4 regions of the Aureimonas mangrovi genome follow, and region 1 is predicted to be linked to each of the others. Evidence: predicted binding sites of a transcription regulator. Region 1 holds the regulator's gene; each other region holds the start of a gene.
The links. Region 1 encodes LexA, which represses DNA repair genes until DNA is damaged. Its sites were predicted from a motif close to TGTTCNNNNTGTGTTCNG; they were not measured.

Region 1 (7,248 bases):
TTCCACATGGCGCTGGTGGCGGGTTTCGCGATGCTGTCCATCAGGGCGGTTATCGCAGCCTGGCCGGCTATGGCGCTTCGCGTGCCCGGCAAGAAAATCGCAGCGGCCGCCGCCTTCCTCGTCGCGACGGGGTATCTCATGATCGCGGGCGAGAACGTCGCGACGCTGCGCTCCTACATCATGCTCGCCATCATGCTGGGCGCCGTGATGCTCGACAGGCCGGCGCTGACGCTCCGAAACGTCGCCATCGCCGGCATCATCGTCATGGCGCTCAACCCGCACCAGGTGGTCACGGCGAGCTTCCAGATGTCCTTCGCGGCGACGGCCGCGCTCGTCGGCGCGTATGGCGCCATCACACGCTGGTGGAGCGCGCGCCGGGCTGGTGACAAACGCCCGCGCCGCGATCGCGGGCTTCTTGCCGGCATCCTCCTCGCCATCGGCGGGTTGGCCCTGACGGCCATCATCGCTGGCGCGGCGACGGCCATTTACGGCGCCTACCACTTTCAGCGGGCGGCAACCCTCGGCAGCCTGATCGCCAACGTGGCTGTGATGCCGCTCTTCTCGTTCTGGATCATGCCGCTTGCGCTCGTTTCGGTGTTGGTCATGCCCTTCGGGCTTGACGGACCGCTACTCAGGCTCATGGGATACGGCCTGACGGCCGTGTTCGAGATGGCGCGGTGGCTGGCCGAACGCTTTCCGGACCATGCAACCGGGATCATCTCGCCGCTCGCGCTGGTCATCCTTACAGCTGCGCTGCTGGCAGCCTGCTTTCTCGCGAGCCGTCTGAGATGGGTCTGCGTGCCGCTCGCGGTTGCTGGACTCTGGCTGGCGAGCAGCAAAGCGCCGCCGCCGGAACTCCTTGTCTTCGAGGATGGAAAGCAGGTCGCTCTGATCGATTCGGAAGGGCGGTTGCACCATTTGCGCGAGCGCCCGAACCGCTTCGTTGCCGACCAGTGGGAAAGGGCGTTCCCGCAAGAGCGGTTCGCGGTATTGTCGGGCGACACCGCTGCGCCGAGCGCCCGACCCGATCCTCTCTTCCAGCCCTTCGCATGTGGAGAGGACGGCGTGTGCCGGGCCGTCACACACTCAGGCCTCTCGATCGGCTGGACGGAAGACTACGAGAAGACCGGGCTTCTCTGTGACACGACAGACATCGCCATCGTCGCGCGCGCGATCAGGCTCTCACAATGCCGATCCGGCGCGCATCTGGTGACGCTGCGGACTCTGCGCGCCAGCGGCTCGCTTGCCTTCGATGGCCGCCTGCCGAGCGATGGCGCACTTCGGATTCGTCGCGCGGTTCCGGACGAGCCGCACGAGTGGAACCTCCACCGTCTTGCATCATGGCCGGAATACTGGCGCAACCCGAATGCCGGCAATGTCGACGCCAGCGATGTCGATGCTGGTGATAGGGGCGATGTCGCCAACGCGACCACGCCAGCCGTGGCCGAATAGCTTGGCAGGCGAGAACTGCCAGGCAGCGCCCCGGCTCAGTAACGGCGGATCAATCCGACGAGGCGGCCCTGCACCTTCACCTGATCGGCGCCGAAGATACGCGTTTCATAGGCCGGGTTCGCGGCCTCCAGCGCGATGCGATCGCCTTTGCGACGGAAGCGCTTGAGCGTCGCCTCTTCGTCGTCCACGAGGGCGACGACGATGTCACCGGGGCTTGCTGTATCCGCGCGGCGGATGACCACCGTATCTCCGTCCAGAATGCCGGCCTCGATCATCGAATCGCCCGCGACGTCGAGTGCGTAATGTTCGCCCTGGCCGATCATGTCGGGCGGCAGCGCAACGCTGCGTGTGTTGTGCTGGATCGCCGAGATCGGAACGCCGGCAGCGATGCGCCCCATCACCGGGATACTGACGATGTCGTTCGCGGCCTCCGCGATCCGGGTCGGTCGGGCCTCCTCGACGGCCGGAGCCCGAGAGCCACCGACGATGCTGGGTCGGAAGCCAGCCTGCGGACGTGGTGGAGCCTTGGCTGCCGCGCCCTCCGGCAACCGTAGAATTTCCAATGCGCGGGCCCGGTTCGGAAGACGGCGAATGAAGCCTCGTTCCTCCAGAGCCGTGATAAGCCGGTGAATGCCGCTCTTCGACTTCAATTCGAGAGCGTCCTTCATTTCGTCGAAGGACGGCGGAACGCCGGCCGCCTGCAGCCGATCGTTGATGAAGATCAAGAGATCGTGCTGCTTGCGCGTCAGCATACGTGCGCCCCGGACGAATCAAAAACAAAACCTGAACAAAGCTATCTGTTCTGTTTGTGTTCCGCAAGCGTCAGTCGAGTGGAAGATAGCTGCATTCGTCTCCCGCGCGCGCTGCCTGCGCGTTCGCTGGGCGCAGCAGGAGCGCCGTGGCGCCGGCGTAGACGGAGAGGAGCGAGGAGTCCTGCCGGGGGAGCGGACGGATCGTCGGCCTCTCGCCGTCGCCGCTTTCGATCCTCGCACGCATGAACTCGGCGCGATGGTCGTTGGCCGGCAGGTCGGTGGCGAGGATGCCTTTGCGAAAGCCTGGAGCGTCGTCCAGGCCGGCGAGGCGGCGCAGGAGCGGGCGCAGGAACAGCGTCGCCGTCACCATGCTCGATGCCGGGTTGCCCGGCAGCCCGAGGACCCACATCGGCCCGCGGCGCCCGGCCATCAATGGCTTTCCGGGCCGCATCGCGACCTTCCAGAAGTCGAGGGAAACGCCGGATGCTTCCAGCGCGCGCGCGACGAGATCGTGGTCCCCGACCGAGGCCCCGCCGATCGTCACGAGGATGTCTGCGTCTTGCCGGACGGCCTCGTCGATGCGCGCCGTCAAAGCGTCCATCCTATCCGGCGCGATGCCGAGATCGATCACCTCGGCGCCGTTCGCCTCCGCGAGCGCCATGATGCCGTAGGTGTTGGAGGCGACGATCTGCGCGGGGCCGACAGGCTCACCGGGCGGGACGAGTTCGTCGCCCGTCGCCAGAACCGCCACGCGCGGTCTGCGAAGGACCGTCAGGCTCGGATGCCCGCCGCTGGCTGCGAGCGCGAGGGTGCCGGCACCGAGCCGCGTTCCGGCCTCGACCAGCGTTCCGCCTTCGCGGAAGTCGTTGCCGGCCGGGCGGATGTGACTTCCTTGCGTGATCGGCTGCGTCGGGATAACCGAAGCCTCGTCCGGCCGGGCGGTGTTTTCCTGAATGAGCACTGCATTCGCGCCGGGGGGAACCGGCGCGCCGGTGAAAATGCGAACGGCTTCGCCGGGGCCCAACTGTCTCTCGAACGCGTTGCCCGCAGCGGAAGCGCCAATCAGCCGAAGCGGCGTGCCGACGCGGACGTCCTCGGCGCGCACGGCATATCCGTCCATCGCCGACGCGTCGAAATCGGGCTGGGTGCGGTGCGCGACGACGGTCTCAGCGAGGATGCGGCCCGCCGCCGCGCGAAGCGGCAGCTCTTCTGTGCCGCCGATGGCAATCGCGTCGCGAAGCAGCCGCTCGAGCGCGTCCTCGACCGGCAGAAGGCTCACGAGACCGAGCCCTCGCCGTATCGCCACTCTCCTGAGCGCCCGCCGGCTTTGTGGAGGAGGCGGATGCCGGAGATTTCCATCGATCGGTCCACCGCTTTCGCCATGTCGTAGATGGTGAGGCACGCGACTGAGACGGCGGTCAGGGCCTCCATCTCAACCCCCGTCTTGCCGCCGACCTTGGCCGTCGCGCTCACGCGCAGGCCCGGAAGCGCCGGTTCGATCGATATTTCGACGCCGACCTTCTCTAGCATCAGAGGATGGCAGAGAGGAATCAGTTCAGACGTCTTCTTGGCACCCATGATGCCGGCGATGCGGGCGATCGCGACGACATCACCCTTTGCGGCCTGGCCCGTGCGGATGAGCTCCAGCGTCTCGGGCCGCATCAGAACGAGGCCTTCGGCGGTCGCCGCGCGCGCCGTCTCCGCCTTCTCACCGACATCGACCATCGAAGCGGCGCCGGTGGCGTCGAGATGGGTGAGGCGCGTCTCGTTCATGCGGCCTCGCGGCGAAGAAGGGCCTGCGTCGCGGCGGTCACGTCGCTCTGGCGCATGAGGCTTTCCCCGACGAGGAACGTGTCGATACCGGCACGTGAGAGGCGGGCGCAATCGGCAGCCGTGTTGATGCCGCTTTCGCCGACGACGAGCCGCCCTTCGGGAACGAGGCGAACGAGGCGTTCGCTGACGGCCAGATCTGTCTTAAAGCTGCGCAGGTCACGGTTGTTGATGCCGATCAGCGGCGAAGCAAGGCGCAGGGCGCGCTCCATCTCGGCTTCGTCGTGAACCTCGATCAGAACATCGAGGCCGTAATGGCTTGCGCTGGCCTCGAGGTCAGCTGCCAGCGCGTCGTCAACCGCCGCCATGATAACGAGGATCGCGTCCGCGCCCCAGGCGCGCGCTTCCGCGACCTGATAGGTGTCGAACATGAAATCCTTGCGCAGCGCGGGCAGGGCGGTCGCGTCGCGCGCGGCGGTGAGGAAGGATGGTTCGCCCTGAAAGGACGGCGCGTCGGTCAGGACGCTGAGGCAGGCCGCTCCGCCCGTTTCGTAGGCACGGGCGAGCGCCGGCGGATCGAAATCCTCGCGGATCAGGCCCTTGGAGGGGCTCGCCTTCTTCACTTCCGCGATCAGCGCGAAATCGCCCTTCGCCACGCGCCTTCGGAGCGCGGCATGAAAGCCGCGCGGCGCGTCACGCGTGACGACGGCGCGCTCGAGGTCGGCGAGGCTGCGGATCGCCTTGGCTGCGGCGATCTCCTCGCGCTTGTAGGCCTCGATCCGGGAGAGAATGTCGCTCATCGGGCCGTTCCTGCCTCTTCCTTCGTTGCGGCAACGAGGCGGTCGAGCGCGGCGCGCGCTGCGCCGCTGTCGATCGACTTTGACGCCATCGCGATGCCTTCGGCAAGGTCGGCCGCTTCGCCGGCGACGACGAGGGCGCCGCCTGCGTTCAGAAGCACGATGTCGCGATAGCCGCTTTCCGCACCGGCGAGGACGTCCCGCAGGGCCTGCGCATTGGCGGCCGCATCGCCGCCTTTGATCTCGGCGATATCGCGACGGGGAAGGCCGAAATCCGCAGCGTCGATCGAGAAGGTCTTGGTGCGCCCGTCCTTCAACTCGGCGACCTCGGTCGTCCCGCAGACGGTCATCTCGTCGAGGCCGTCGCCGTGGACCACCCAAGCATGGCGCGCGCCGAGCGCGCGAAGCGTCTCGGCGATCGGGACGACCCATTCGGACGAGAACACACCGACGAGCAGACGATCGACGCTGGCGGGGTTGGCGAGCGGGCCGAGGATGTTGAACACCGTGCGCGTGCCGAGCTCGACGCGGCTCGGACCGACGAAGCGCATGGCCGAATGGTGTGTGGGCGCGAACATGAAGGCGAGGCCCGCCTTGGCGACGACGCGCGAGATCGCCTGCGGCTTGAGGTCGACATCGACGCCGAGCGCGGCCAGCACGTCTGCCGCGCCCGATTTCGAGGAAAGGGCACGGTTGCCGTGCTTGGCGACGACGACGCCGCAGCCGGCTACGACGAGCGCCGCGCAGGTGGAGATGTTCAGCGTGCCCGCATGGTCGCCGCCCGTGCCGACGATGTCGACGGCGCCTTCGGGGGCTTCGACCCGCGCCATGTTGGCACGCATCACGTCGACGGCGCCGGCGATCTCGTCGACCGTCTCGCCGCGCACGCGCAGCGCCATGAGGAAGCCGCCGATCTGCGACGGCGTCGCCTCGCCCGACATCATCACCGCGAAGGCGGCGGCCGAATCGGCGCGCGACAGCGCCTCGCCCGCCGCGACGCGTGCCAGGAAGGGCTTCATATCCTGCGTCACGGGAGTTGGCCCTGCGCGGCCTGCACGGCAGCCGCATTGTAGCTCACGGGGATCTCCTGCTGCAGGAGCTCGACATAAGACTGAAGAATGTCGTTGCGCAGGGCGCCGATGAGCTGCGTGTCCTGACCCTGCGGCACGCTCGACATCGGGTCGGCGGGCGGCGCCACCTCGTCGACGCGCAGGAGCGTCCAACCGCCGGGGGCGGCCGACGGTGCGACCGCGATGAGACCGGACGGGCCCGAGAAGGCCGTGCGGAGCGCAGCCTCGCCGAGCGGGCCCATGCCCGTGGACCGTGTGATCGCGGCGGCGAGCTGCACTTCGAGACCTTCCGCTTCTGCGACCGCTTCCAGGGCCTCGCCTCCCTCGACACGCTCGCGCAGAGCGTTGGCGCGCTCCTCGAGAAGGCGCTGCGCCTCGTCTTCCTTCCAGTCGGCGACGACCTCGTCACGCACCTCGTCGAGCGGCCGGTCACGTGCCGGCACGATCTCGTTCACGTCGTAGAAGAGGAAGCTGTTGGAGCCGTAGTTGATCGGCGGATTGTCGAAACCGGGCTCCGTATCGAAGACGCCGGCCAGAAGCTGCGCGGCAGCCGGCAGGACGGGCGCCTCGCCTTCGGCGACGGAGCCGTCGGCTGCGACGTTGTCCACCGTCACGCTTGTCAGGCCGGCCTGCGCCGCGGCTTCATCGAGCGTCGCCCCCGATGCGCGCGCATCCTCGAAGGCATTGTAGGCGTCGCTCACGCGCTCGTCGGCGGCATCGAGCGCCAGTTCCTCGCGCAGTTGATCCCGCACTTCATCGAGCGGCTGGACCGATTGCGGGACGATCTCCGTGACACGCAGGATGGCCGGGCCGAAGACGCCGGCGACGGGGGCGCTCACTGCACCCTGATCGAGCGCGAAGGCCGCGTCCGCTATCGCTCCATCAGCGATCTCGTCGCGCGCCTGGAGACCGAGATCGACGACGCTGCGGCCGGTCGACTGCGCCACGGCGTCGAAATCGGCGCCGCCTTGAAGCTCGGAGGACGCCGCTTCCGCCGCTGCCTGATCGGGGAAGACGATCTGCTGGATACGGCGGCGCTCGGGGGTGGTGAAGCGCTGCTGGCTCGCCTCGTAGTCCGCAGCGATCTCCTCGTCCGTGATCGCCGAGGTGTCCGCCGCGCTCTGCGGCGTCAGATCGACATAGGAGAACGAGCGGTACTCGGGCGCCGCATAGGTGCTGCCCCGCGACATGAAGAAGTCCTCCAACTCGTCGGCTGACGGATCGGGCAGGGCGGTTGCGTCCTGCGGCTGGAGGTTCACGTAGGAGACGGTGCGCCGCTCGCCGGCATAAAGGCCGATCGCGGCAGCCAGCACGCGAGGTGCGCCGACGCCGTCCGCCACCGCGTCGATCAGCTGCGTGCGAAGGGCGGTGTCGCCGAGACGCTCCAGATAGGCCGCTTCCGTCAGA
Region 2 (7,248 bases), 180 kb from region 1:
GCCCGTCGTCGGTTCGTCGAGGATATAGAGCGTGCGCCCCGTCGCGCGGCGTGACAGCTCCTTGGCAAGCTTGACGCGCTGCGCCTCGCCGCCCGACAACGTCGTCGCCTGCTGGCCGACCTTGATGTAGCCGAGGCCGACCTCCTTCAGCGTCGCCAGCTTGTCCCGGATCGAAGGCACAGCAGCGAAGAACTCGACGCCTTCCTCGACCGTCATGTCGAGGACATCGGCGATCGACTTCTCCTTGAACGTCACCTCCAGCGTCTCGCGATTGTAGCGTTTGCCGTGGCACACGTCACACGTCACGTAGACGTCCGGCAGGAAGTGCATCTCGATCTTGATGACGCCGTCGCCCTGGCAGGCCTCGCAGCGCCCGCCTTTCACGTTGAAGGAGAAGCGCCCGGGCTGATAGCCGCGCGCCTTCGCCTCCGGCAGCCCGGCGAACCAGTCGCGGATCGGCGTGAAGGCGCCGGTGTAGGTGGCCGGATTGGAACGCGGCGTGCGCCCGATAGGCGACTGGTCGATGTCGATCACCTTGTCGAGGAGTTCCAGCCCCTCGATCCGGTCGTGATCCGCCGGCACGTCCCGCGCACCGGAGATGCGCCGGGCAGCTGCCTTGAACAGCGTCTCGATAAGGAAGGTCGACTTTCCGCCGCCGGACACGCCCGTCACGCAGGTCATCAGCCCCATCGGAATTTCGGCCGAGGCGTTCTTGAGATTGTTGCCGCGCGCGCCAACGACCTTGATCGCTTTTCCCTTGGTGGCCTTGCGCCGCTTGGTCGGCACCGGCACGCCGAGATCGCCCGAGAGATAGCGCCCCGTCAGCGAGGCCGGGTTCGCCATGATCTCTGCCGGCGTGCCCGCCGCGATGACCTGCCCGCCGTGGACACCCGCGGCGGGGCCGATATCGACGACGTGGTCGGCCGAGAGGATCGCGTCCTCGTCGTGCTCGACGACGATCACCGTGTTGCCGATGTCGCGCAGGTGCTTGAGCGTGACGAGCAGCCTCTCATTGTCGCGCTGGTGAAGGCCGATGGAGGGCTCGTCGAGGACGTAGAGGACGCCTGTCAGCCCGGAGCCGATCTGCGAGGCGAGACGGATGCGCTGCGATTCACCGCCCGACAACGTGCCGGACGAGCGCGAAAGCGTCAGATAATCGAGCCCGACATCGTTCAGGAAGCGCAGGCGCTCGCGGATTTCCTTGAGGATGCGCGCGGCGATCTCGTTCTGCTTGGCCGTCAAGTGCTCGGGCAGCGTCTCGGCCCAGGCGACGGCCTTGCGGATCGACAGTTCGGTTACCTCGCCGACATGCCGGCCGTCGATCTTCACCGCCAGCGCCTCTGGTTTCAAGCGGTATCCTTTGCAGGCCGGGCAGGGCGTCGCCGACATGTAGCGCTCGATCTCCTCGCGCGACCACGCCGAATCGGTCTCGCGGTATCGCCGGGCAAGGTTGGGAACGATGCCCTCGAAGTTCTTGGTCGTCTTGTAGGAGCGAAGCCCGTCATTGTAGCGGAATTCGATCTTGGTGCGGCCGGTGCCGTTCAGGATGGCGTCCTGAGCGGCGGCAGGCAGTTCCGACCACTTGTCGGTCTGCTTGAAACCGTATTCGCGCCCGAGCGCCTCGAGCGTCTGCGCGTAATAGGGCGAGGTGGACTTCGCCCAGGGCGCGATCGCGCCACCCTTCAACGTGCGGTTCTCGTCCGGCACGATGAGCTTCGGGTCGACCGACTGCTGCGCGCCGAGCCCGTCGCAGGTCGAACATGCGCCGAACGGATTGTTGAAGGAGAACAGCCGCGGCTCGATCTCGGGGATCGTGAAGCCAGAGACCGGACAGGCGAACTTCTCCGAGAAGAGCAGGCGCTCGTGCGTGTCGTTGAGAGACTTGTTGGCGCCGCCACCGCCGGCAACGGCCGAGGCCGCGAGCGGCTTGTCGACGAACTCGGCCACGGCCAGCCCTTCGGCCAGGCGGAGCGCGGTCTCGATCGAATCGGCCAGGCGCGTGCCGAGATCGTCTCGAACGACCACGCGATCGACAACCACGTCGATGTCGTGCTTGTATTTCTTGTCGAGCGTCGGCGCGTCCGCGATCTCGTAGAGCTGCCCGTCGATCTTGACGCGCTGGAAGCCCTTCTTCTGGAACTCGGCAAGCTCCTTGCGATACTCGCCCTTGCGGCCGCGCACGACTGGCGCGAGGATCATCAGCCGCGTGCCTTCCTCAAGCGCCAGCACGCGATCGACCATCTGGCTGACGGTCTGGCTTTCGATCGGAAGGCCGGTGGCGGGCGAATAGGGAACGCCGACGCGCGCGAAGAGAAGGCGCAGATAGTCGTAGATCTCGGTGACTGTGCCGACCGTCGAGCGCGGGTTCTTCGACGTGGTCTTCTGCTCGATCGAAATGGCGGGCGACAGGCCGTCGATCTGATCGACATCCGGCTTCTGCGTCATCTCCAGGAACTGGCGCGCATAGGCCGAGAGGCTTTCGACATAACGCCGCTGGCCCTCGGCGTAGATCGTGTCGAAGGCGAGCGAGGATTTGCCGGAGCCGGACAGGCCCGTCATCACGATCAGGCTGTCCCTCGGCAGGTCGAGGTCAACGTTCTTCAAATTGTGCTCGCGCGCACCGCGCACCGAGATGATGTTCTTCATGGAGCCTGCCGCTCAGCTGGTGATATCCCCGCGAACCGCACCGACCGGACGTCGATGCAGCACCGGTTCGAAACGACGCTTGACCGAAAGCGTTCGATGTTCTCTTTATGTTCTTAAAGCCAAGATCTAACGCGTTCAAGGAGACATGCGGGTGTTCGAACAGAGAATGACGCTTCTTACGCTCGGCGTGGCCGATGTGGGAAGAGCGAGGGCGTTTTACGAGGCGCTGGGCTGGCGTGCCTCGAGCGTCAGCCAGAGCGGAATAGCCTTCTTCAGCCTCGGCGGGACCGGACTGGCGCTTTATCCGCAGGACGAATTGTCGCGTGACACGGGCCTCGATACGCCAATGCCGGGTGGCGTAACGCACGCCTACAACACGCGCTCGCGCGATAAAGTCGAGACGTTGCTCGCCGAGGCTCTGGCGGCTGGCGGCAGGCTTTTGAAGGGGGCGAACGAGACGGAGTGGGGCGGCTATGTCGCCTATTTCGCCGACTTGGACGGTCATCCGTGGGAGATTGCCTACGCGCCGATGTTCGTGCCCGCCGTAGACGGCACGATCGAATTTCCGGAATAGACGGGGAAAGCTCGGGCAGGCGCTTCCATCGGGGCATGCTCGCCCATAGGTTCGCGCGACATTTCAAAGGGCGCAGGAGACAGCACCATGGCAGGCAGCGTGAACAAGGTCATCCTCGTCGGCAATCTCGGGGCCGACCCGGAAGTTCGCCGGCTGAACTCGGGCGACGCGGTGGTCAACCTGCGCATTGCGACTTCGGAGAGCTGGCGCGACCGCGCGTCCGGCGAGCGGCGCGAGCGCACCGAGTGGCATAACGTCGTCATCTTCAACGAGAACCTCGTGAAGGTGGCCGAGCAGTACCTGAAGAAGGGCTCGAAGGTTTACATCGAGGGTCAGTTGCAGACCCGCTCCTGGGACGACCAGTCTGGCCAGAAGCGCTACACGACGGAAGTGGTGCTCCAACGCTTCCGGGGCGAGCTCCAGATGCTGGACGGACGTGGCGAGGGCGGCGGCTCGTTCGAGGGCGGTTCGAGCGGCGGTGGCGGTTACGAGCGCGGTGGCGGCGGTGGTCGCTCCGGCGGGGGCGGCTACGGCGGTGGATCGTCGGACCGCGGCGGCGGTTATGGTGGCGGTTCGTCCGACCGTGGCGGCGGCGGTGGTGGTCGCGGCGGCGATCTCGACGACGAAATTCCGTTCTGATCCGTGATGCGGCGCGCTCGTTCAGGCGCGCCGGAAGCGACAGATCGCATTCGGCATCGGCCCGGGATCGTCTCGATCTCCGGGTCGATTTCGTTATCGGAGGGTCCGCGCCCCGTGTGAGACAGCGATCAGCTTCGGTTTGACGCGATCAGTTCCGCCGCGCCATCGGCGACGAACTGCACGGCCAGCGCTGCGAGAATCACGCCGAGGAGACGCGTGATCACCGCGCGGCCGGTGCGGCCCATCAGCTTGTCGAGACGATCGGCGACGAGCAAAAAGCCGAATGTCGCCAGCATCACGACGGCGATGACGGCCACCAGCGCGCCTTGTCCGGCAAAGCCGGGCAGGGAGCCCGACAGGAGGATCACGGCCGCGATGGCGCCCGGCCCGGCCATCAGCGGGATCGCCATCGGGAAGGCGGCGACATCGGCGTGATCCGACGTTCCCGCACCGTCCTCCACCGCCGCTTCGGCGCTCTTGCCCTTCCGCTCCTGCCGCTTCTCGAAGACCAGCTCGAAGGCGATGGTGAAGAGGAACAGGCCGCCGGCGACTCGAAAGGCGCCGAGCGTGATGCCCAGCGATTCGAGGATCGCAAGGCCGGCCAGCGCGAAGACGAGGAGGATCACGAATGCGATGATCGAAGCCTGAAGCGCTATGCGCCGACGCGCAGTCGCGCTCGCGCCCGGCGTCAAAGCCAGGAAGAGTGGACAGAGGCCCAGCGGATCGATGATGACGAAGAGCGTCACGAAGCCGTTCAGGAGCAGTTCGGTCATCGCGTCATCGCCCCCTGCATGTTCACCGCCCTTGGCGTCCCGGTCTCGATCGCCACCGCCACGATAGCCCCTCGCGACAGGCGTTGTGCGAAGAGCGCTACGGCTCCTTCATGCGGCAGGGAGCAAGCGCGCCGCAACCCTTGCGCTTCCGACTTTCAGGTTCCATACCCCTGACTGACGCAAAAGCATCCGGAAGAGCCTCTTGGCCGACGAAGACGACAAGCGACCGACCCCCGAGCGCCCGACGGGCATCGAGCCGGTTTCCATCATCGAAGAAATGCAGCGGTCCTATCTCGATTACGCCATGAGCGTGATCGTCAGCCGCGCCCTGCCGGACGTGCGCGATGGGCTGAAGCCGGTGCATCGCCGCGTGCTCTTCGCGATGAACGAGATGGGGCTGGCCTGGAACCGGCCGTTCCGCAAGTCGGCCGGCGTCGTCGGCGAAGTGATGGGCAAGTACCATCCGCACGGCGACAGTTCGATCTACGAGGCGCTGGTGCGCATGGCGCAGGATTGGTCGCTGCGCGCGCCGCTCATCAACGGGCAGGGCAATTTCGGTTCGATCGACGGCGATCCGCCGGCGGCCATGCGCTACACCGAGTGCCGCCTGCAGAAGGTCTCCGAAGCGCTGCTGGACGACATCGACAAGGAGACTGTCGACTTCCAGGACAATTACGACGGACGCGAGCGCGAGCCGGTCGTTCTGCCGGCCCGCGTGCCGAACCTTCTCGTCAACGGCTCGGGCGGCATTGCCGTCGGCATGGCGACGAACATTCCGCCCCACAATCTCGGCGAAGTGGTCGACGGCTGCATCGCCATGATCGACAACCCGGCGATCACGCTGCCGGAGTTGATGGAGATCATTCCGGGGCCGGACTTCCCGACCGGCGCGCTAGTGCTCGGCCGGGCGGGCATCCAGTCGGCCTATTCGACCGGCCGCGGCTCGATCCTGATGCGCGGCAAGGTTCATGTCGAGCAGATGCGCGGCGAGCGAGAGGCGATCGTCGTCACCGAGGTTCCCTATCAGGTGAACAAGGCGACGATGATCGAGAAGATGGCGGAGCTCGTGCGCGACAAGCGCATCGAGGGCATCTCCGACATCCGCGACGAGAGCGACCGCGACGGCTACCGCGTCGTCGTCGAGCTGAAGCGCGACGCTTCGTCGGACGTCGTCCTGAACCAGCTCTACCGCTTTACGCCGCTGCAGACGTCCTTCGGCGCCAACATGGTGGCGCTGAACGGCGGCAAGCCCGAGCAGATGACGCTCGTCGACATGCTGTCGGCCTTCATCGCCTTCCGCGAAGAGGTGGTGAACCGGCGCACCAAGTTCCTGCTGCGCAAGGCGCGTGAACGCGCCCACGTCCTCGTCGGCCTCGCGATCGCTGTCGCCAATATCGACGAGATCATCGCACTGATCCGCCGCGCGCCGGATCCGGCGACCGCACGTGAGCAGTTGATGGAGCGCGAGTGGGAGGCCAAGGACGTGGCCCCGCTGGTGCGTCTGATCGACGACCCGCGCCACCGCATCTCCGAGGCCGGCACCTACCGGCTTTCGGAGGCGCAGGCCCGTGCCATCCTAGACCTTCGCCTGCAGCGCCTGACGGCGCTCGGCCGCGACGAGATCGGCGACGAGCTGAACACGCTCGGCCTCGAGATCAAGGACTATCTCGACATTCTGTCCTCGCGCGTCCGCGTGCGGGACATCATCAAGGAAGAGCTGACCGCCGCGCGCGACGAGTTCGCCACGCCCCGCCGCACGGAACTGTCCGAGGGTGCGGCCGACATGGATGACGAGGACCTGATCCCGCGCGAGGACATGGTCGTCACCGTCTCGGCGGGCGGTTACATCAAGCGCGTCCCGCTCAGCGTCTACCGGGCGCAGCGCCGCGGCGGCAAGGGCCGCTCGGGCATGGCACTGAAGAGCGACGAGGATTCGGTGACGCGGCTGTTCGTGGCGAACACGCACACGCCGGTCCTGTTCTTCTCCTCGCGCGGCATCGTCTACAAGGAGAAGGTCTGGCGGCTTCCGCTGGCCACACCGCAGTCTCGCGGCAAGGCGCTGGTCAACATGCTGCCGCTCGAGAAGAACGAGCGCATCACCTCGATCATGCCGCTGCCCAACGACGAGCAGGCGGCGGCCGAGCTGAACGTCATGTTCTCCACGACCAAGGGCACGGTGCGGCGGAACAAGCTGGCCGACTTCATCCAGGTCAACCGCAACGGCAAGATCGCGATGAAGCTCGACGAGGCGGAGGATGAGATCCTGGCCGTCGCGACCTGTTCGGAGGACGACGACGTCCTTCTGACGGCCGCCTCCGGCCAGTGCATCCGCTTCCCGGTGACGGACGTGCGCGTCTTCGCGGGCCGCAACTCGGTCGGCGTGCGCGGCATGGCGCTAGGCGGTGACGATCGGCTGATCTCGATGGCGATCCTGCGCCACGTCGACGCGACGCCGGCGGAGCGTGCCGCCTACATGAAGATGCGCAGGGCCGTGGAAGGCGAGGCGGTCGACGTCGCGGCTGACGAGGAGGCGGTCGAGGACGTTTCGCTCAGTCAGGAGCGCTATGCGTTCCTGAGCGCTCGCGAGGAGTTCGTCCTCACGGTCTCGGAATTCGG
Region 3 (7,248 bases), 300 kb from region 1:
GCCAATGCCGCGTATGGGGCGGTGACGGGCGCCGCCACGGCCGGGGACGTGCGCACGCTCGAGCGCCTTCTGGCGCGAGAGCCGGAAGCATCCGAAGCGCTTTACAGGCTGGCCAATCTCGCGCGCGAGGGCGGGGCGGGGCAGGAGGAGTTCCGCCTTTCGCGCCCGCTGGCCGGCGGCGGCGATCCCGCCCCTCGTTGGTATCGCGCCTCCGTACGGCCCCTCAAGGGCGGTGTGAACGGCGACCTGCGCATCTGGCAGCTCACCGACATCTCGCCCGAGCGGCGCGAGCAGGAGAGTTTCTTCCAGGATCTCCAGCACGCGATCGACTATCTCGACCATGCGCCCGCCGGCTTCTTTGCCGCGTCCGAGGACGGCCGCCTCACCTATATGAACGCAACGCTGGCGAGCTGGCTCGGCGTCGATCTCGCCTCCTTCAAGCCGGGCGCGTTGTCGCTCGAAGACCTCGCCGGCTCGGAAGCTGCGGCCGTCGGCCGCCCGGCGGAGGGCGCGCCGCGTACGCAGGTCTTCGACATCGACTTCGTCAAGACGAGCGGCCAGCGCTTCCCTGTCCGGCTGCTGCGCCAGGATACGGCGACCGCTGACGGTGCACCCGGCCCCACGCGCACGCTCGTCCTCAACCGCGCGATGGAAGCGGACGGCGCCCGCAGTCTCGAAGCGGCCGAGTTGCGCTTCACGCGATTCTTCAACTCTTCGCCCATGGCCATTGCCGCGCTTGACGAAAACGGTCGAGCGACCCGCGCCAACGCGGCCTTCGCGCGGCTCTTCGGCGAGGCGGCGGCGGGCGGGTCGGTCGCGCTGCAGGACGCGGTGCGCGACGACAGCCGGGATCCGATCCGCCAGTCGCTTTCGGCTGCCGGGCGCGGGCAGGCGGGTATTCCGTCCATTGACGTCGACCTCGCGGGTGAGAGCGCACGTTCGGTGCGCCTCTACTTCAGCGCCGTTTCCGACCTGACGGACGGCTCGGGCGACAGTGTGATCCTCTACGGCGTCGACTTCACCGACCAGCGGGCGCTTGAGGAGCAGTTCGCCAAGGCCCAGCGCATGCAGGCGATCGGCAATCTTGCGGGCGGCATCGCGCACGACTTCAACAACGTCCTGACGATCATCACCGCCTCGGTGGATTTCCTCCTTCTCAATCACCGCTCGGGTGATCCGTCCTTCCAGGACCTTCTTCTGATCAAGCAGAGCGCCAACCGCGCCGCCTCGCTGGTGCGCCAGTTGCTGGCCTACTCGCGCCGCCAGACCATGCGCCCGAAGATGCTGAGCCTGACGGACGTCGTCGCCGACATGCATCTTCTCCTGAAGCGGATCGTCGGCGACCTTGTGAAGCTCGAGCGTCACCACGGCCGCGACCTGTGGCCCGTTATGGCCGATATCGGCCAGTTCGAGCAGGTGATCACCAATCTCGTGCAGAATGCACGCGACGCGATGGTCGAGGGCGGCACGATCACCATCTCCACGCGCAACGTGCCCGCCACCGAGGCGGCCGGTCTGCCCTACGGGGAACTCGGCGAGGGGGACTACGTGCTCGTCGAGGTGGCGGACACGGGAACCGGCATGCCGGCGGATGTCGCCGAGCGCATCTTCGAGCCGTTCTTCACCACCAAGGAGATCGGCAAGGGCACCGGCCTCGGCCTCTCGATGGTCTACGGCATCGTCAAGCAGTCGGGCGGCTTCATCTTCGTCGATTCGACGCTTGGACAGGGCACGACCTTCCGCATCTTTCTGCCGCGCCACGTTCCGGCCGAGAGCGCGCCGGCGCGCGAGATCCCAGCAGCGGCCGTCTCCGCCTCCTCGGCCAAGATCGACCTGTCCGGCACGGCCTCTATCCTGCTCGTCGAGGACGAGGATCACGTGCGCGCGGGCAATGTGCGCGCCCTGAAGATGCGCGGCTACGAGGTCCACGAGGCCTCTTCGGGCGTCGAGGCGCTGGACGTGATGGCCGAGCTGGGCGGGCAGATCGATCTCGTCGTCTCGGACGTGGTGATGCCCGAGATGGATGGCCCCTCGCTCCTGCGCGAGATGCGCAAGACGCGGCCCGATCTGAAGTTCATCTTCGTCTCCGGTTACGCCGAGGACGCGTTCGCCAAGAACCTGCCGGAGGGAGAGAAGTTCGGCTTCCTCGCCAAGCCTTTCTCGCTGCGAGAGCTTGCGGTGGCGGTGAAGGACATGCTCGACGAGTAGCATCCGAGGCGGGCCGCCTGCGGGGGCGCTGGACGCCGGCATGCGAGCGCAGCGATTCGGGCGTTTACTCTTTCTTGGCAATTCCGCTCACCGGCCGCCGCGCAAATCAGTCATGCTAATCGAGAACAATAAGGGAACATCTCTTGCCGAAGTGGAACAAAAAGGGTACATGCCATCTATCCGAGGTGTGATTGCGCCATTCAGTCCCGCGTGAAATAAGGAGCCTGCCCCATGGCACAGAGTACTCTCCGTCTCGTTGAGGACAGTTCGTTGGACAAGACAAAAGCCCTCGACGCAGCGCTTTCGCAGATCGAGCGCGCCTTCGGGAAAGGCTCGATCATGCGCCTCGGCGCGACCGAGAAGCTCGACATCGAAACGGTGTCGACCGGCTCGCTCGGGCTCGACATCGCACTCGGCATCGGCGGCCTGCCCAAGGGGCGGATCGTCGAGATCTACGGACCGGAAAGCTCGGGCAAGACGACGCTTGCGCTGCACACCGTCGCCGAGGCCCAGAAGGCCGGCGGCATCTGCGCCTTCGTCGATGCGGAACATGCGCTTGATCCGGTCTATGCCCGCAAGCTCGGCGTCAATCTCGAAGACCTCCTGATCTCGCAGCCTGACACGGGCGAGCAGGCGCTGGAGATCGTCGATACGCTGGTGCGCTCTGGCGCGATCGACGTCCTCGTCGTCGATTCGGTCGCCGCGCTGACGCCGCGCGCCGAGATCGAGGGCGAGATGGGCGACTCGTTGCCCGGCATGCAGGCCCGCCTGATGAGCCAGGCGCTGCGCAAGCTGACCGGTTCGATCTCGCGCTCCAAGTGCATGGTCATCTTCATCAACCAGATCCGCATGAAGATCGGCGTTATGTTCGGCAATCCGGAGACGACGACCGGCGGCAATGCGCTCAAGTTCTACTCCTCGGTGCGCCTCGACATCCGCCGCATCGGCGCGATCAAGGACCGTGAGGAGGTGACGGGCAACCAGACCCGCGTGAAGGTGGTCAAGAACAAGCTGGCGCCGCCCTTCAAGCAGGTCGAATTCGATATCATGTACGGCGAGGGCGTCTCAAAGACGGGCGAACTCATCGATCTCGGCGTGAAGTCCGGCATCGTCGAGAAGTCGGGCGCGTGGTTCTCCTACAGCTCGCAGCGGCTCGGGCAGGGCCGCGAGAACGCCAAGCAGTTCCTGCGCGACAACCCCGACGTGGCGAACGAGATCGAGACCTCGATCCGCCAGAATGCCGGGCTGATCGCCGAGCAGCTTCTCGACCAGAGCGGCCCAGACCCGCTGGAGGACTGATCCGCGAGGAGGGCCGCCGGCGCGGCTCCGCGTCGTGATGGACAGTCCAGGGGCGGAGCGTTACAAGCCTCGCCGGTGCCGGCGCGGCTTGACCGTCCGGCATCTTCCCGCATCCCTTGCGCGTATGAAGGTCCTGGCATGAACGGCGTGAACGAGATCCGCTCGGCGTTTCTTCAGTATTTTGCGAAGAACGGGCACGAGAAAGTCGCCTCATCGCCGCTGGTGCCGCGCAACGATCCGACGCTGATGTTCACGAACGCCGGCATGGTGCAGTTCAAGAACGTCTTCACCGGCATCGAGAAGCGCCCCTACAGCCGCGCGACGACGGCCCAGAAGGTCGTGCGCGCGGGTGGCAAGCACAACGATCTCGACAATGTCGGCTACACCGCCCGGCACCACACCTTCTTCGAGATGCTCGGGAATTTCTCGTTCGGCGACTATTTCAAGGAAGAGGCGATCAGCCTCGCCTGGAATCTGGTCACGAAGGAATTCGGCCTCGACAAGAGCCGCCTCCTCGTCACCGTCTATTCCGAAGACGACGAGGCGGCGCGTCTGTGGAAGTCGATCGCGGGTTTTTCGGACGAGCGCATCATCCGCATCCCGACCTCGGATAATTTCTGGTCGATGGGAGAGACGGGCCCCTGTGGTCCATGCTCTGAGATCTTCTACGACCAGGGCGAGGGCGTCTTCGGTGGTCCTCCGGGATCGCCCGACGAGGACGGTGACCGGTTCCTCGAGTTCTGGAACCTCGTCTTCATGCAGTACGAGCAGATCTCGGCCGACGAGCGGCTTGATCTGCCGCGCCCGTCGATCGACACCGGCATGGGCCTCGAGCGCATGGCCGCGATCCTGCAGGGCGTGACCTCGAACTACGAGACGGACCTCTTCCGGCGTCTGATCGCTTCGGTCGAGGAAGCGGTCGGCTCGCGCGCCGAGGGCGACGCGCTGGCCAGCCATCGGGTGATCGCCGACCATCTGCGTTCGACGGCCTTCCTGATCGCGGACGGCGTTTTGCCCTCGAACGAGGGCCGCGGCTATGTGCTGCGCCGGATCATGCGCCGCGCCATGCGCCACGCCAAACTGCTCGGGGCGCGCGATCCCGTGCTCTTCCGAGTTCTGCCGACGCTCGTCGCGGAGATGGGCAACGCCTATCCCGAACTGGTTCGCGCGGAGAGCCTGATTTCCGAGACGCTGAAGCTCGAGGAGAAGCGCTTCCTGACGACGCTCGATCGCGGCCTGACGCTGCTCAACGAGGCGACCGCCGATCTGTCGGAAGGCGGCACGCTCGGCGGCGAGACGGCGTTCAAGCTTTACGACACCTACGGCTTCCCGCTCGACCTGACGCAGGACGCGCTGCGTTCGCGCGGCATCCATGTCGATCTGTCCGGTTTCCAGGATGCGATGGCCCGACAGAAGGCCGAAGCGCGGGCGAGCTGGGCGGGCTCCGGTGAGGCTGCGGCGGACGGCATCTGGTTCCCGATTCGCGACCGCGTCGGGGCGACGGAATTTCTCGGCTACGAGACGGAGACCGCAGAGGGGCAGGTCGCCGCGCTCGTGCGCGATGGAGCCGAGGTGATGCATGCGGCGGCGGGTGAGGAAGTTTCGGTCGTCCTGAACCAGACGCCGTTTTACGGCGAGTCAGGTGGCCAGGTCGGCGATACGGGTTCGATGACGGGTGAGGGCGCGCGCTTCGAGGTCACCGATACGCAAAAGGTGGCGGACGGGCTGTTCGTGCATCGCGGCCGCGTCGTCGAGGGAACGCTGCGTGTCGGCACGGCTCTGGAGCTGGAGGTCGACCACGCTCGCCGGGCGAAAATCCGCGCCAATCATTCGGCGACGCATCTTCTGCACGAGGGCCTGCGCGAGATCCTTGGCACGCATGTCGCGCAGAAGGGCTCGCAGGTCGCGCCCGATCGCCTGCGCTTCGATTTCTCCCATCCCAAGCCGATGGATGCCGGCGAGCTGGCTGAGGTCGAGCGGTTGGCGAATGCGATCGTCCTGCAGAACTCGCCGGTCGAGACGCGGCTGATGGCCGTCGATGACGCGATCGAGACGGGCGCGATGGCACTCTTCGGCGAGAAGTACGGCGACGAGGTCCGTGTCGTTTCGATGGGCACGGCGCAGGAGGGCGAGAAGGCCGGCAAGACCTTCTCGATCGAGTTATGCGGCGGCACGCACGCCCGTTCGACCGGCGAGATCGGCCTTGTTCATGTCGTCTCCGAAAGCGCGGTCGGGGCTGGCGTCCGGCGTATCGAGGCGCTGACGGGCGCGGCCGCGCGCGCCTATCTCGGCGAGCAGGACGAGCGCATGCGCCAGCTCGCGAGCCTGTTGAAGGTGTCCGCGGCGGACGTGCCCAGGCGCGTGGAAGCGCTCGTCGAGGAGCGTCGCCGCATGGAGCGTGAACTTGCGGAAGCGAAAAAGCGCCTGGCGCTCGTCGGCGACGGTGCGCCTTCTGGCGAGACGGGCGCGCGCGATGTCGCGGGTGTCAGCTTCGTCGGGCGCGTCCTCGAAGGCGTCGCGGCGAAGGATCTGAAGGGCCTCGTCGACGAACTGAAGGGCGGGCTCGGCTCCGGGGTCGTGGCGCTCGTCGGCGTCGCGGACGGTAAGGCCAGCGTCGTCGTCGGCGTCACGCCCGACCTGACGGGCCGCTTCGATGCCGTCGATCTCGTGCGCGGGGCCAGCGAGGCGATCGGCGGCAAGGGCGGCGGTGGCCGGCCGGATATGGCGCAGGCCGGTGGACCGGAGGCTGCGAGAGCGCAGGACGCGATCGCGGCAGTGGAGGCTCGGCTCTCGGCCGCCTAGGGCCGACCGACAATCGAAAGCCGGGCGCAGCGCGCGAATGTCGATAGGACCTAGGTCGGGTTTGCGCGTGCGGGATTGGGCGCGGGCTATCTGCGCCGCGCCCGTCGTCGTCAGTCGTCCCAAATGGGCAGCGGCTGAACGTCCTGCGGGGTCAACGAGATGACCAGCCGGTTGGCGTCGAGTGCGAAGGCTTCGATCGGCACGATGACGTCGTCGCGGTCGGGGTAGCCATCATCGTCGTCGAAATCGACGACGAGATGCGTGGCGGTTTGACGGTCGGGCCCGACGATTTCTTCCACGTCGCCGATCTCGACGCCGGCCTGCGAATAGACGTCGATGTCGTCGAGGAGATCAGCGGCGATGCCGAAGGGCGCAACCATCGCGCGATCGTCGACCTCTACGAGCGTCGTCTGCGCAAGGGTTGCGCCCGAGAGGGCGGTCGTGAACGTGGCTGCTACGAGGATTCTGGTGAAGGCCATGGGCAGTCGGTCTCCTGTTGCCTATCTCTTTGCGGCGGCCGAGCCGCCGAAGGAACGGGCGCGCATTTCCGCAACGCCCCGCGCGCGGCTTGGATGCACGCGACATCCCACCATTGTTCCATCAAGATTGAATGCGCGCTGAACGGACCCCGTGCCGAGTAACGAGCGGTCTCGCGATCGGGTCGCTCCGATCGGTCGACGATGCGGTCATTCGACCTATTCGGGCACGGCGCTTCAGGCGTCCGCGACGCTCAGGCAGCTTTCAGCTTACATCCGGCCGCACATCGGCAAGCCGACCCGGCCAGCGCCGCGCCAACGGCACGTACGTGGCGATAGCCAGCGGCCGTGACGCGATCGCGCGGTCCCGGGCGGTGTTCCGCTGCGCCGCGCGGGCTTGCGGGCGAGACGTCGAGGGCTCTCCTGGGCCTTCGCACCCCCTGGGACCGCTCGGCGGGAGGCT
Region 4 (7,248 bases), 280 kb from region 1:
CCTTTATTTCCAGTTCGCCGACGCGGTCGCAGACGAGACCTCGCCCAAGCTTCTGACTGCGTTGGCCGGCATCGCCGAGCGTGCGGGGCGGATCGACGCCGCGATCGCCTACTACGAGCAGGTGCCGACCACTTCGCCCTACCGGCGCACGGCCGAGCTCCAGATGGGCCTCGACCTTTGGTACGCCGACCGCAAGGAGGAGGCTCGAGACCATCTGGAAAGGGCGGTTGCGGACTATCCGGACGATCTGCAGGCCCATCTCGCGTTCGCCGACGTCCTGTCCGCGAACAGGGACTATCGGCGGGCAGCCGAAGTTCTGGAGCGTGCGATCGAGATCGCGCCCGAGGACGGTGCCAACAACTGGAACATCTACTACCAGCGCGGCATCGCCTATGAGCGCCTGAAAGAGTGGGACCGCGCCGAGCCGAACTTTAGACGGGCTCTCGAGCTCTCGCCTGATCAGCCGCAGGTCCTGAATTATCTCGGCTATTCCTGGGTCGACATGAACCGCAATCTCGAGGAGGGCCTCGAGATGATCCGCACAGCCGTCGATCTGCGCCCGAATGACGGCTACATCATCGATTCTCTCGGCTGGGCCTATTATCGTCTCCAGCGTTTCGACGAGGCCGTCGAGGAGCTTGAGCGCGCCGTCCTGATCACGCCGTCCGACCCGACGATCAACGATCATCTGGGCGACGCCTACTGGCGGGTGGGGCGTCAGCGCGAGGCCCGCTTCCAGTGGGAACGGGCCTTGAACGCCAACCCGGCGCCGGAAGAAGACGTTGCCGAGAAGATCCGCGTCAAGCTGGACGAGGGTCTCGGTCCCGTCGGCTCAGACGTCACGCCCTCCTACCAGGACCAGACGGAGCCGCAGGCGCCCGAGGAGCGCGCCGAGGGCACGCAGCCGGCGCAGTAAGGAACGCCGCAATGGAAGCGGACGCGCTCGCGCCCGAGGCGACGAAGATCGGCACAAAGGCGATCCGCGCGCCCGCCAAGATCAATTTGTCTCTGCATGTCGTGGGGCTTCGCGAGGACGGCTATCACCGGATCGACGGTCTCGTCGCCTTCGCCGACCACGGCGACGAACTGACCATCGAACCCTCGCACGCCGACCGCCTGACGATCGTCGGGGCTTTCTCCGCGGGTCTTTCGGCGGACGACGACAATCTCGTTCTCAGGGCACTGCGGCTCGCGAGGCGGATCGCCGAACAAGCCGGTGATACGATCCCGCCGCTCGCGATCCACCTCGAAAAACGGCTGCCCGTCGCCTCCGGCGTCGGTGGCGGCTCAGCCGATGCAGCAGCGCTTTTGTCCATCCTTCTCGCCGATCACCCGCATCTGCGCGACGCCGTCGCCCGGGAGGCGGTGACCCTTGGCGCCGACGTGCCGATGTGCCTCGATGGCTTCGCCGCACGAGTCAGTGGGATCGGCGAGATGGTCGAGCCCGTCGCCGCCTTCGGACGGATGCCGGTCGTCCTCGTCAATCCCGGCGTTCCTGTGGAAACGCGCGCAGTCTTCGCAGGCCTCATGGACCGCAACAACGCTTTGCCGGCGGCTCTACCCGGCGATGGGTTCCGGGACGCCGAAGCGCTTGTCGGCTACCTTCGCAGCTGCCGAAACGATTTGACGCAGCCAGCTTTGTCCATCGCTCCCGCCATCGGCGAAGCGCTCGCGGCCCTCACGACGAGTGGCGCGGCATTGTCGCGGATGTCCGGCTCCGGCGCCACCGTGTTCGGCCTCTTCCAGACGATGGAGGAGGCCGATGAGGCAGCGGGTGCCCTCGCCCGCACCTTCCCGCAATGGTGGGTCGTTGCGACGACCTGCGGCAACGCAAGGCCAGGTGATGAGCGATCGTGATTTCCTGCCGCTTTCCATCGCGGTTCTGACGGTATCCGATACGCGCACGGCCGCCGACGATCGCTCCGGCGACACGCTGGAAAGCCTTTTGACGGAAGCCGGCCATCGGGTGGCGGAACGCCGCATCGTGGCCGACGACGTGGAGGCGATCCGTGACGCCGTGAACGGCTGGGCCGACGATCCGGCGGTGGATGTCGTCATCACCACCGGCGGCACCGGCTTCACCGGCCGAGACGTGACGCCCGAAGCCTTGGAGCCACTCTTCGAGAAGCGCATGGATGGCTTCTCCGCGATCTTCCATCGCATCTCGTTCGAGACGATCGGCGCCTCGACCATCCAGTCCCGCGCAACGGCCGGCGTCCTACGCGCAACCTTCGTGTTCGTGCTGCCGGGCTCGCCCGGCGCCTGCCGCGATGCGTGGGCCCATATCCTCAAGGACCAGCTCGACTATCGTCATCGGCCCTGCAACTTCGTCGAGATCATGCCGCGCCTCGACGAGCATCTGCGAAGGGGCGGTCGGTCGGCCTAAAGACCCGCCGCCGGTCTTCTCGCAGGCCGGATCAGTGCTGGCACGGGACCGGCGCGGACGGCTCTGGTCAATTCGACGAGACTGACGCGGCCCGAGCGCGCACGATCGCACAGGACCCGCCGACGCATCACGAGGCCGAGCCGCCACGGCCGTTTTCGGGCCGTCATGTCCGACAGCCGCGCGATGAGGGAACGATCCTCGTTCGTGAGGCGGCATGCATCGCCAGCGGCCGCGACCGTCGTCCCCAAAGCCTCGGCCCAGCCCGGCATCAGGGTCGCACCGGGTTCCAGAAGAAGCACCCACTCCCCTTTTGCACCGTGGAGCGCCCCCTCGAGCTCGTCGACGGGGCGCACCACGCAGCCCGCGTGTTCGGCGACGGCTCTCACATCGGCTCCCATGCCGGCATCGAGTATGACGACTTCGCGCAGTACGCCTTCCACGGCGCCGGGCACGAGCGATGCCAGCGTCATGCCGAGCGCGGCGGCGTCATTGTCCCGCATTTCCAGAAAAGCGCTGACCATGTCCCTCGATAACGCAACGGAACAAGCGAGGCCAGCGCTGCGCCACGGAACCCTTTTGTTCTTGTATTGTTCTCCCTCCGGCGTTAGGACTTCGTTAACACACCGAGGGAGTGCCTCTGATGCAGGAGATCATGGCAGCGGATCGCGCGGCCTTTGCGCAGAGCGATGGAGTCGAGATCGCCAATCGGATGCTGGCGCGGACACGGATCGACCCCGCGCGAAGGCGCGGGCGCGGTGCCGGCATCAATCCGAGCGGGCGTTTCGAACCCTTCGCCCGCTCCAGCTTTGACGACGGCTGGAGTTCGCTGGAAGACCTACCGGCCTTCAAGACCGACGTTCAGGTCGAGCGGCCACGCACGATCATCACCCGCAATACCTCTCCGGACATTTCCTTCGACCGCTCGATCAACCCCTATCGCGGCTGCGAACACGGCTGCGTCTACTGCTTCGCCCGCCCCACACATGCCTATATGGGCCTGTCGCCGGGCGTCGATTTCGAATCGAAGCTCTTCGCAAAGCCGGGCGCGGCATCGCTCCTCGAGGCCGAGCTTTCCAAGCCCGGCTACGAGGTCCGCACGATCGCGATCGGTACCAACACCGACCCCTACCAGCCCATCGAAAAGCGCTACGGCATCATGCGCGAGATCCTCGAGGTGCTGGAGGCCGCGAACCACCCGGTCGGCATCGTGACGAAGTCGGCGCTTGTCATGCGTGACATCGACATCCTGTCGCGCATGGCGTCCAGGGGCCTCGCGAAGGTGGCCATGTCGGTGACGACGCTCGATCGGCGGCTCGCCCGCACGATGGAGCCGCGCGCCGCCACGCCGACGCGGCGGCTGGAGGCTGTGAAGGCACTCAGCGAGGCGGGCGTACCGACGATGGTGATGACGGCGCCGATCATCCCCGGGCTGACGGACAGCGAGATCGAGCGACTTCTGGAGGCTGCGCGCGAAGCCGGCACCCGCGAGGCGGGCTATGTGCTGCTGCGCCTGCCGCTGGAGGTTTCGCCGATCTTCAAGGACTGGCTCCTGCAGCATTACCCGGATCGCTACCGGCACGTGCTCTCACTCCTGCGCTCGATGCGGGACGGCAAGGACTACGACGCCGAATGGGGCAAGCGCATGCGCGGCACGGGCCCGTACGCCATGCAAATCCGGCGACGCTTTGAACTCGCCGCTCGCCGTCTCGGCCTGAACGAACGACGCACCGCTCTGCGCACCGACCTTTTCACGGCTCCGAAGGGGGCTGGCGTCCAGCTGGCACTGCTTTGAGAAGACCGGCATGCCGATCGCCGTCCGCGTTCCTCGACGCGGCCGGTGCCGCCTTTCCCGCTTCATCGGCGGGAAAGGCTTGCGGAGAATCGGGCGATGGAGGAGCCTCGCCGCACCATGGCTTTCCTTCGACCCGATTCTCCGCGCAATTCGTCGACCGCTCGCGCTCGTCGCGCGCCTGCCGCAACGACTGTACCTGACTTTTCGCTTGAGGATGAGCGCCGGGCGCGGGGCGCACGCATCGTCGCGGGGGTGGACGAGGCCGGACGCGGCCCCCTCGCCGGGCCGGTGGTGACGGCAGCGGCTATCCTCGACCCACTCAACGTGCCTGATGGGCTGAACGATTCGAAGAAACTCGATGCGGCGGACCGCGAACGGCTGTTCCCGGAGATCCTGCGCTGGGCAAGCGTCTCGATCGCCTCCGCGAGCGCGATCGAGATCGACACTCTGAACATCCGGCAAGCGACGCTGCTGGCGATGGTGCGAGCCGCGCGCGGTCTCGGCACGCGCCCCTGCCATGTCCTGATCGACGGCCGCGACGTCCCCTCACCGCTCCTGCGCGAGGGCTCGGCCATCGTCGGAGGCGATGCGCGCTCGCTGTCGATTGCGGCGGCCTCGATCGTCGCCAAGGTCGCGCGAGACCGGATCATGACGCGGCTCTGCGCGCGCTTTCCGAACTATGGGTTCAGTCGCCACATGGGCTATGCGACGCCGCCGCATCTCGAGGCACTGCTGCGGCATGGCCCTTGCCCCTTCCACCGCATGAGCTTCCGGCCCATTCGCCAGGAAGAGCCCCTCCTGATCTGACCGATCGTCGGCTGCCTCGAACCCGATGCCATCGGCTGATCGTGGTGGACGCGGGAGAACAAAACGCCGTACCTGCTTCCGAAGCCTCGGCCGTTGGGGTTGGCCGTGCCGCAGCGCCTCACCCCAGCCCGCCCTTACTCCGACGCAAAACGCAAAACGCCGGCCCTCTGGACCGGCGCTCTCATTGATCAGGGTATCGACCGAAGCCTAGTTCAGGCGGCGGCGGATCTCCTCGATCGACTTCTGCGTCATCGCCGGGTCGGCGCCCGCATCCTTTTGCGAGATCACCCGCGTTGCCGCATCGATCGCGAGATTGACGGCAGAAGCGCGAACTTCCGCGATGGCATCGTTCTCGGCCTGGGCGATCTTCATCTCAGCCGAGCGCGTGCGGCGCTCGATGTAATCGTGGCTCTTGCTGCGTGCCTCGTCGAGAATTGCCTTGGCCTCCCGCTCGGCTCCTGCGACGATCTCGCGTGCTTCGGCCTCCGCTTCACGGCGCCGGCGCTGATACTCGGCAAGCTGCTGCTTGGCTTCTTCCTTCAGGTCGCGCGCCTCGTCCAGCTCGCGGCGAATGCGCTCCGCACGCCCGTCGAGCGACTTGGCGATCATCTTCGGCGCACCGAGATAGGCGATCAGCGCGAGGAAGAGAATGAGGCCGACAAGGGCCCAGAAACTGGAATCCTCAAGCATGACGCGCCTCCTGGCCCATTCCGGTCTCTCGAACGGCGGCGGCGACTTCCTCGCGCGTGACGTTCAGTCCGGTGAGTTCGTTGAGGATCGCCTCGGCAGTCTCCTCGGCGATCGCGTCGACGTCGGCCAGAGCCTTCGCCTTGATCTCGCCGATCCTCACCTGCGCGGCTTCGAGCCTGGCGTCAAGTTCGGCCTCCGATCTCTTGCGCTCGGCTTCCGCCTCCGCCTTGGCCGCGTCGCGCGCGTCCGACGCGATCTTGTGAGAGCGCTCGCGCGCCTCCGCCAAATCCTGCTCGTATGCAGCCTGAGCGGCGTCCGCGTCGGCGCGCATGCGCTCTGCGGCGTCGATGTCGAGCGCGATCCGGTCCTGACGGTTCTCGATGATGCCGGACAGACGCGGAACCAGCGTCTTCGACATCACCCAGTAGAGAAGGCCGAAGGTGATTGCGAGCCAGAGAAGCTGGGATGCGAAGAATTCGCTCTCCAGCGGCGGGAATCCGCCCACCTCCTCCTCGTGAAGCCCGATGGCTTCCGCGGTCGGCGGTGTCGGTGAATCAGTCAGGGTGTGCGCCCCGCCGACGTCCGGCTCACTTGTCTGCGCTTGCGCGTCACGGACAAACATCTGTCACTCCGGCGAAACTGACCGGCCGCCCCGAACGGGCGGCCGGAAACACGATCCTCTTTCTCGACTTCGATCAGACGAAGAGGAGGAGCAGCGCGATCAGCAGCGAGAAGATGCCGAGAGCCTCGGTCACGGCGAAGCCGAAGACGAGGCGGCCGAACTGACCGTCGGCAGCCGACGGATTGCGCAGGGCGCCCGTCAGGAAGCTCGAGAAGATGTTGCCGAGGGCCAGAGCCGTACCGGCCATGCCGAAACAGGCCAGGCCAGCGCCAATGTAACGTGCAGCGTCCGCTTCCATGTCAAACTCCTTCAATGGGATCGTGCGGGATAGTCACGCAGCCTCAGGCCGCGCGGTGCGGAAGATCAGTGATGCACGTGCAGCGCATCATTGAGATACATGCAGGTCAGAACCGCGAAGACGTAGGCTTGGAGGAACGAGACCAGAAATTCGAGCGCGGTGATCGCGATCGTCATGATCAGCGGCAGGACGGCACCGAAAATGCCGAGCGCACCGAGACTGCCGAGCGAGATGATGAAGCCCGCGAAGACCTTGAGCGTGATGTGGCCCGCCAGCATGTTGGCAAAGAGACGAACCGACAGCGACACTGGGCGCGAGAGGAACGAGATCACCTCGATCAGCGAGACGAAGGGCACCACGGCAGCCGGCACGCCGGACGGGATGAAGATGCGGAACCAGCCGAGCCCGTGATGGTAGATGCCGTAAACCACAACCGTGCCGATCACCAGCATCGCGAGCGCGAAAGTCACGATGATATGGCTCGTCACCGTAAAGAAATACGGGAACATTCCGAAGAGGTTGGCGACGAGAATGAAGAGAAAGAGCGAGAAGACGAAGGGGAAGAACCGCATCCCGTCCGACCCTGCGCCGTCTCGGAGCATCTTGGCGATAAACTCGTAGGCGAGCTCGGAAACCGACTGTGAGCGGTTCGG

Region 2: the regulator LexA is predicted to act here: its motif matches at 2,744-2,761, upstream of uvrA (excinuclease ABC subunit UvrA).
Region 3: the regulator LexA is predicted to act here: its motif matches at 2,330-2,347, upstream of recA (recombinase RecA).
Region 4: the regulator LexA is predicted to act here: its motif matches at 2,964-2,981, upstream of H1343_RS07080 (PA0069 family radical SAM protein).

What each region holds. Positions count from the first base shown of each region.
Region 1 covers NZ_CP059692.1:1,801,931-1,809,178, forward strand. Annotated here, with positions in the region: gene H1343_RS08505 (ComEC/Rec2 family competence protein) at 1-1,452, shown strand, start outside; gene lexA (transcriptional repressor LexA) at 1,488-2,204, opposite strand; gene H1343_RS08515 (molybdopterin molybdotransferase MoeA) at 2,275-3,483, opposite strand; gene moaC (cyclic pyranopterin monophosphate synthase MoaC) at 3,480-3,977, opposite strand; gene trpC (indole-3-glycerol phosphate synthase TrpC) at 3,974-4,774, opposite strand; gene trpD (anthranilate phosphoribosyltransferase) at 4,771-5,790, opposite strand; gene H1343_RS08535 (peptidyl-prolyl cis-trans isomerase) at 5,799-7,248, opposite strand, start outside.
Region 2 covers NZ_CP059692.1:1,982,367-1,989,614, reverse strand. Annotated here, with positions in the region: gene uvrA (excinuclease ABC subunit UvrA) at 1-2,646, opposite strand, end outside; gene H1343_RS09520 (VOC family protein) at 2,792-3,220, shown strand; gene ssb (single-stranded DNA-binding protein) at 3,308-3,859, shown strand; gene H1343_RS09510 (MarC family protein) at 3,988-4,632, opposite strand; gene gyrA (DNA gyrase subunit A) at 4,910-7,248, shown strand, end outside.
Region 3 covers NZ_CP059692.1:2,100,787-2,108,034, reverse strand. Annotated here, with positions in the region: gene cckA (cell cycle histidine kinase CckA) at 1-2,208, shown strand, start outside; gene recA (recombinase RecA) at 2,440-3,507, shown strand; gene alaS (alanine--tRNA ligase) at 3,646-6,309, shown strand; gene H1343_RS10005 (hypothetical protein) at 6,420-6,788, opposite strand.
Region 4 covers NZ_CP059692.1:1,524,643-1,531,890, reverse strand. Annotated here, with positions in the region: gene H1343_RS07100 (tetratricopeptide repeat protein) at 1-916, shown strand, start outside; gene H1343_RS07095 (4-(cytidine 5'-diphospho)-2-C-methyl-D-erythritol kinase) at 928-1,857, shown strand; gene moaB (molybdenum cofactor biosynthesis protein B) at 1,844-2,386, shown strand; gene H1343_RS07085 (glycosyltransferase family protein) at 2,383-2,907, opposite strand; gene H1343_RS07080 (PA0069 family radical SAM protein) at 3,027-4,178, shown strand; gene H1343_RS07075 (ribonuclease HII) at 4,296-4,985, shown strand; gene H1343_RS07070 (F0F1 ATP synthase subunit B family protein) at 5,193-5,675, opposite strand; gene H1343_RS07065 (F0F1 ATP synthase subunit B) at 5,668-6,297, opposite strand; gene H1343_RS07060 (F0F1 ATP synthase subunit C) at 6,371-6,595, opposite strand; gene H1343_RS07055 (F0F1 ATP synthase subunit A) at 6,661-7,248, opposite strand, start outside.